Regions from separate parts of the Pseudomonas sp. NBRC 111131 genome, predicted to be linked through region 2. Evidence: predicted binding sites of a transcription regulator. Region 2 holds the regulator's gene; the other holds the start of a gene.
What was found. The regulator FliA, encoded in region 2, starts transcription of late flagellar genes. The targets are predictions, from matches to a motif close to CTAAAGTTTNNNNNNNNNNNGCCGNTAA.
Positions count from the first base shown of each region.

Region 1 (3,414 bases), on a different contig from region 2:
GACCGCCAGTGAGCGCAGCAGCAGGTGCTCGCTCCGGAAGAAAGCCCGCAGGGGTGCCGGGAGCAGGGCTGCGAACTGGGCGTGGTTGTCAGGCGTCAGGCGCAGTTGCGCCGCCTGGCCCATCAGCTTCTGCAGCAGCTTGCTTTGCGGTACGGGCAGGGCCATGGCGGCAGCTTCTTTGGGCACGCCGGCAGTCTGCTGTACGCGCAGGTACTCGCTGGCCTTGTCAAAGCTCAGCAGCATGATGCGCTGCATGCCACAGGCCAGCAGGGCCTCGCGTGCCTGGGTGGCCAGGTGGACCGCGTTGGCGAATGGGCTGGGCTGGGCCAGAAGCTCCTGGCACAACGTGCGCCAGCGGCCCAGTGCCTCGCTGGAAGGTGGCGGCGGTGTCAGCATATCGGGGTGCGGGCGGCGCTGCTGCCACGGCCAGAGCAGCGCTTCTGCAGGGTGGAACAGCGCATGCCGGGCGTGGCGACGGGCGCTGGCAGCAGCCTGCTGGTGAACCTGTTGTTGCACGTCTTCCAGTGAGGTTTGCAGGTACAACGCGGTCAGCAACTGCCAGCGCAGCAGGTGCGGGTTGTCCCAGCCCACTTGAGCCGCCAGGGCCAGGTTGTTGGCCAGCAAAACGGTATTGGCCGGCTGGTTGAACCAGCGGCGCAGGCCGGGCGCCTCGTCAAGCCGGTGCTGCTGGCTCAGCAAGTCTTCGTCGCGGGCGATGCTCAGCACCTGGCCCAGTTGCTCACGTTCCTCAAGCAGTAACCGGTAGCCCTGGGTGACCCACTGCGACAGGCGCCAGTGCTCGGCCATGGTTTTGCACAGCGCCATGATGCGCACGCCAAACAGCTCAAGTTCGACTTCGGCAGCCTCTTCGCCCTTGTGGATCACTCGAAGCTCCCAGGTGTCGAGCAGCTTGGGGTAGGCCAGGGCCATTGGCCACAGGGGTGATAGGAACAGCAGGCTGCCCCAGTGGATTTCCTGCCACAACCGTGCCAGGCGGCTGGCGAACAACCCGCTGGCCTGCTGCGCGGCGTGCTGGCTGATCAGCAGAAACTGGCGCAGCACGGGCGGGATGTCGTCGTCCGGCAGGGCAGGCAAGCGGTTGAGCAGCTCCCGGGTGCGCGCCAGGCCCAGGCGATTGAGGGCAATTTCCAGGCTTTCAGCGGGTTCGGCCTGGCTGGCGTTGGCCGGGTGATTGGCTTCGCGCATCACCGACAGCACCAGGGCCGGGCTGTCCTGCATCAGTTCGGCGATGTCACGCAGGGAGCGGCGGCTATCGTTGATGGCGCTCGAGACCCGGTCATAACTCTGCTTTGGCACCGGTACGCGAATACCGTCCAGCAGCTTTACCCAGGCCTCTAGCGTACGCGGATTCTGAGTGGGCACCTTGGTTTCCATTGGCATTTTGACATCAGTCCGAACTGGCTTTTCGCTTTTAGTGGCTATAGTCTGGCGCAGATCTGCCGATAAGTAGAAGAAGAGTTTTAAAGCTCACGTTCCTCACCCTGACCACGACAGCAAGTGCTTTGAACCTATGGCTAAAATTATCGGCATCATCGTCGTATTCGCGAGCGTGCTCGGCGGGTATGTGCTCTCTCACGGCAAGATCGCGGCGCTGATCCAGCCGTTCGAAGTGCTGATCATCGGCGGTGCGGCCTTTGGCGCGTTCCTGCAGGCCAACCCTGGTTACATGACCATGCATGTAATCAAGAAGTCGCTGAAGATGTTCGGGACCCGGTTCACCCATACGTTCTATCTGGAAGTATTGGGCCTGGTATACGAGATCCTCAACAAGAGCCGTCGTGAAGGCATGATGGCCATCGAAAGCGATATTGAAGATGCCGCGGCCAGCCCGATCTTCGCCAAGTACCCTGCGGTGCTCGGTGACGAGCGCATGACGGCATTCATCTGCGACTATCTGCGCATCATGTCCACCGGCAACATGGCACCTCACGAACTCGAAGGCCTGTTCGACATGGAACTGCTGAGCATGAAGGAAGAGCTCGAGCACCCGTCCCATGCGGTCAACGGCATTGCCGACGGCATGCCAGGTTTCGGTATCGTTGCGGCGGTACTGGGTATCGTGGTGACCATGGCGTCGCTGGGTGAGGGCGACCAGAAGTCGATCGGCTTGCACGTGGGGGCCGCGCTGGTCGGTACCTTCTTCGGTATTCTTGCCGCCTATGGCTTCTTTGGTCCGCTGGCCAACGCCTTGCGCCATGACGCCAAGGAAGAAATCAACGTGTACGAGGCGATCAAGGCCTCGCTGGTGGCCTCGGCCTCCGGCATGCCACCATCGCTGGCCGTGGAATTCGGGCGCAAGGTGCTTTACCCGGCGCACCGTCCGAGCTTTGCCGAGCTGGAACAAGCGGTCCGCGGTCGCTAAGCCATGGAGAACAATCAGCCCATCATCATCAAGCGCGTCAAGCGCTTTGGCGATGGCCACCACGGTGGCGCCTGGAAGATCGCATTCGCTGACTTCGCCACGGCCATGATGGCGTTCTTCCTGGTGCTGTGGTTGCTGTCCACGGCGACCCCGGAGCAGAAGATCGCCATTGCCGGTTACTTCAAGGACCCGATCGGTTTCTCCGAGAGTGGCACGCCCTACATCATCGACCTGGGCGGTTCGCCGCAGCTGGCACCGGAAAAGACCATCAACCCGGAGCAGAAGTCCGAGCCGACGCCTGACACCAGCATCCAGCTGGACAAGGATCAGGTCGAGACCATGGCCGAACAGGTCGAGCGTGAGCGCCTCGAGTTGCTGCTGCAGGAGTTGCAGAACAAGGTTGAGGAAAACCCGCAACTGCAGAAGTTCAAGGACCAGATCCTCTTCGAGATCACCCAGGACGGCCTGCGCATCCAGATCATGGACGCGGAAAACCGGCCGATGTTCGACATCGGCAGCGCGCGTTTGCAGCCGTATTTCGAAGACATCCTGCTGGCCATGGCCGACACCATCAAGTCCGTTCCGAACAAGATCAGCATCAGTGGCCATACCGATGCCAAGCCTTATTCGGGAGCCGGCGAGTTCGGCAACTGGGAGCTGTCTGCCAACCGCGCCAACGCGGCACGCCGTGCGCTGGTCGCCGGTGGCTATCCAGACGGCCAGGTGGCGCGGGTGGTCGGTTATGCCTCGTCGTCGCTGTTCGACCGGGCGAACCCGTTCAACCCGGTCAACCGGCGTATCGACATCATCGTCCTGACCAAGAAGGCCCAACGCAACATCGAGGGCGAGCAAGGGACGCCAGAGGCTGCGCCTGCACAGCCGGATGCTCAGCCAGCAGCGCCTGAGGGGGCTGAGGGTACGGCACCCGGTGCTTCCGCCGCACCTGGCGCCGGGGATCAGCCCATGCAACCGCGTGAGTTGCGTCAGAAGCTGAACATCTTCGAAGATGGCGTGCTGAAAATGGATCAAGC
Region 1 covers NZ_BCBH01000004.1:145,635-149,048, reverse strand. Annotated here, with positions in the region: gene APH34_RS05880 (HDOD domain-containing protein) at 1-1,401, opposite strand, end outside; gene motA (flagellar motor stator protein MotA) at 1,532-2,383, shown strand; gene motB (flagellar motor protein MotB) at 2,387-3,414, shown strand, end outside.
Region 1: the regulator FliA is predicted to act here: its motif matches at 1,440-1,467, upstream of motA (flagellar motor stator protein MotA).

Region 2 (3,414 bases):
TGCTGGCGCACCTGGCGCGGATGATCGAGGTGCCCGAGGTCGAGCCGATCGAGGAGGGCGGTGTGATCGCCATGGTCGGCCCTGCTGGCATGGGCAAGACCACCACCCTGGCCAAGCTGGCGGCGCGGTATGTACTCAAGTACGGCCCGCAGAACCTGGCGCTGGTGAGCATGGACAGCTTCCGCATTGGTGCCCAGGAGCAGCTCAAGACCTTGGGGCGCATCCTCAATGTGCCCGTGACCTACGTCGACCCGGGCCAGTCGTTGGCCCAGGCGCTGGAGCCGCTGCTGCGCAAGCGCGTGGTGCTGATCGATACCGCCGGCCTGCAGGCCAGCGACCCGGCCCTGCGCATGCAACTGGAAACCTTGGCCGGGCGTGGCATCGCCGCGAAGAACTACCTGGTGCTGGCCACCACCAGCCAGAAGCAGGTGCTCACCGCCGCCTACCACAGCTATAAACGCTGTGGCCTGGCCGGTTGCATCCTGACCAAACTCGATGAAACGGCGAGCCTTGGCGACGTGCTGAGCCTGGCCATCAGTCATGAACTGCCCGTGGTCTACCTCACCGATGGCCCGCGCATTCCTGACGACCTGCACCTGCCGCGGGCGCACCAACTGGTGACCCGTGCCGTCAATGTGCAGTTGCAGGACGAGCCCAGCGAGGAGGCCATGGCCGACATGTTCGCTGATCTCTATCACAACCCGCGGCGAGCAGGTTGATGATGAAGCGTATGCAAAATACCTACACCAAGGGGGCGGCAGCATTGCCCCTCGTGTGGCTTGGGTCCAAGCGAGACAAGGTAAACAACGAACATGGGTAGCATGCATCCCGTACAGGTGATCGCCGTGACCGGTGGTAAAGGTGGCGTCGGCAAGACTAACGTTTCAGTGAACCTGTCCCTGGCGCTGGCCGAACTCGGCCGCCGGGTCATGCTGCTGGACGCCGACCTGGGCCTGGCCAACGTCGACGTGTTGCTGGGCCTGACCCCTAAACGCACCTTGGCCGATGTCATCGAAGGGCGCTGCGAGCTGCGCGACGTACTGTTGCAGGGGCCAGGCGGCGTGCGCATCGTGCCGGCGGCGTCCGGCACCCAGAGCATGGTGCACCTGGCTCCCGCCCAGCATGCCGGGTTGATCCAGGCATTCAGCGAGGTCGGCGACAACCTCGATGTGCTGGTGATCGACACCGCTGCGGGTATTGGTGACTCGGTAGTCAGTTTTGTTCGTGCTGCCCAGGAAGTGTTGCTGGTGGTCTGTGATGAACCGACCTCGATCACCGACGCCTACGCGTTGATCAAGTTGCTCAACCGTGATTACGGGATGAACCGATTCCGCGTGCTGGCCAACATGGCACAGAGCCCGCAGGAAGGGCGCAACCTGTTCGCCAAGTTGACCAAGGTCACCGATCGCTTCCTCGATGTCGCCCTACAATACGTCGGTGCCGTGCCCTATGACGAGTGCGTGCGCAAGGCGGTGCAGAAGCAACGGGCAGTCTACGAGGCCTTCCCTCGTTCCAAGTGCGCGCTGGCCTTCAAGGCCATTGCGCAGAAGGTCGATAGCTGGCCATTGCCGGCCAACCCGCGCGGGCACCTGGAGTTCTTTGTCGAGCGCCTGGTGCAACCCACCAGCGCGGGGCCGGTACTATGAACGCAAGCGGTTTCAAGATGTACAGCAAGGCGTCGAAGGATGCCCAGTACGAATTGATCGAACGCTACGCCCCGCTGGTCAAGCGCATTGCCTACCACCTGCTGGCCCGCTTGCCGGCCAACGTGCAGGTCGAAGACCTGATTCAGGCCGGCATGATCGGTTTGCTGGAAGTCGCCAACAAGTACGACGCTAGCAAGGGTGCCAGTTTCGAAACCTATGCCGGCATCCGCATCCGCGGTGCGATGCTCGACGAAGTGCGAAAGGGGGATTGGGCACCCCGTTCGGTGCACCGTAATACGCGCATGGTCAGTGATGCGATGCGTGCCGTGGAAGCCAGAACCGGCCGTGACGCTAAAGATCATGAAGTTGCTGCCGAACTCCAATTGAGTCTCGATGATTACTACGGGATTTTGAACGATACCCTGGGTAGCCGCCTGTTCAGTTTCGACGACCTGTTGCAGGACGGCGAGCACGAAGGGCTGCACGAGGACGGTGCCAGTGGCCAGGTCGAGCCATCGCGCGACCTGGAAGACGAGCGCTTCCAGGCTGCCTTGACCGATGCCATTGCCAATCTGCCAGAGCGTGAGCGGCTGGTGCTGGCGCTGTACTATGACGAAGAGCTGAACCTCAAGGAAATCGGTGAGGTGCTGGGGGTCAGCGAGTCACGTGTCAGCCAGCTGCACAGCCAGTGCGCCGCGCGCCTGCGCAGCCGCCTCGGGGAGTGGCGGGCACGCTGAGCCCGGGGTCGTTGCAGTCGTTTTCACGTTGTACCGAATTGATTGAATGCGCGTTCGGGGCCGAGCGCGTTTGAGACTGCTTGGAGGTCTAATTGAACAAAGACATGAAAATCCTCATCGTTGACGACTTCTCGACGATGCGGCGGATCATCAAGAACCTGTTGCGTGATCTGGGTTTCACCAATACCGATGAGGCCGATGACGGCACCACGGCACTGCCGATGCTCGAAAGCGGCCATTACGACTTCCTGGTGACCGACTGGAACATGCCCGGCATGTCCGGTATCGACCTGCTGCGCAAGGTGCGTGCACACGACCGCCTGAAGGCTATGCCGGTGCTGATGGTGACCGCTGAAGCCAAGCGTGACCAGATCATCGAAGCGGCCCAGGCCGGGGTCAATGGATACGTGGTCAAGCCGTTCACCGCTCAGGTGCTCAAAGAAAAGATCGAGAAGATCTTCGAACGCGTCAACGGCTGAGTCACGTCAGGGGGCGCCATGGAATCAACACAATCGTCTTTGGGGGAGTTCGAATCGACCCTGAAGAAGCATGCCCAGGAGTTGGTCGAAAGCCTGGAGCGGGGGCGGTTCGGCGAGGCGGTGCAACTGATTCATCAGTTGAACCAGACCCGCGACCGAGGCCTGTACCAGGAGGTCGGCAAGCTCACCCGTGAGCTGCACAGCGCGATCGTCAGTTTCCAGATCGACCCGCACATGCCGCAGGCCGAGGAAGTCTCGCAGATCACCGACGCCACCGAGCGCCTGTCCTATGTGGTCAAGCTCACCGAAGGAGCCGCCAACCGCACCATGGACCTGGTCGAGCAGAGCACGCCTGTGCTCAACGATCTGGCGGCCGAGGCGCAGCGCCTGAGCGTTGACTGGCAGCGCTTCATGCGTCGCGAAGTTGCCGCTCCGGAGTTTCGCGAGCTGGTCAAGCGCGTCGACAGTTTCCTGACACACAGCGCCGAAGGGAACCGCAAGGTCGCGGGCCACCTCAACGACATTTTGCTGGCTCAGGACTATCAGGACCTG
Region 2 covers NZ_BCBH01000003.1:251,859-255,272, reverse strand. Annotated here, with positions in the region: gene flhF (flagellar biosynthesis protein FlhF) at 1-719, shown strand, start outside; gene fleN (flagellar synthesis regulator FleN) at 813-1,646, shown strand; gene fliA (RNA polymerase sigma factor FliA) at 1,643-2,383, shown strand; gene APH34_RS04830 (chemotaxis response regulator CheY) at 2,488-2,862, shown strand; gene APH34_RS04825 (protein phosphatase CheZ) at 2,881-3,414, shown strand, end outside.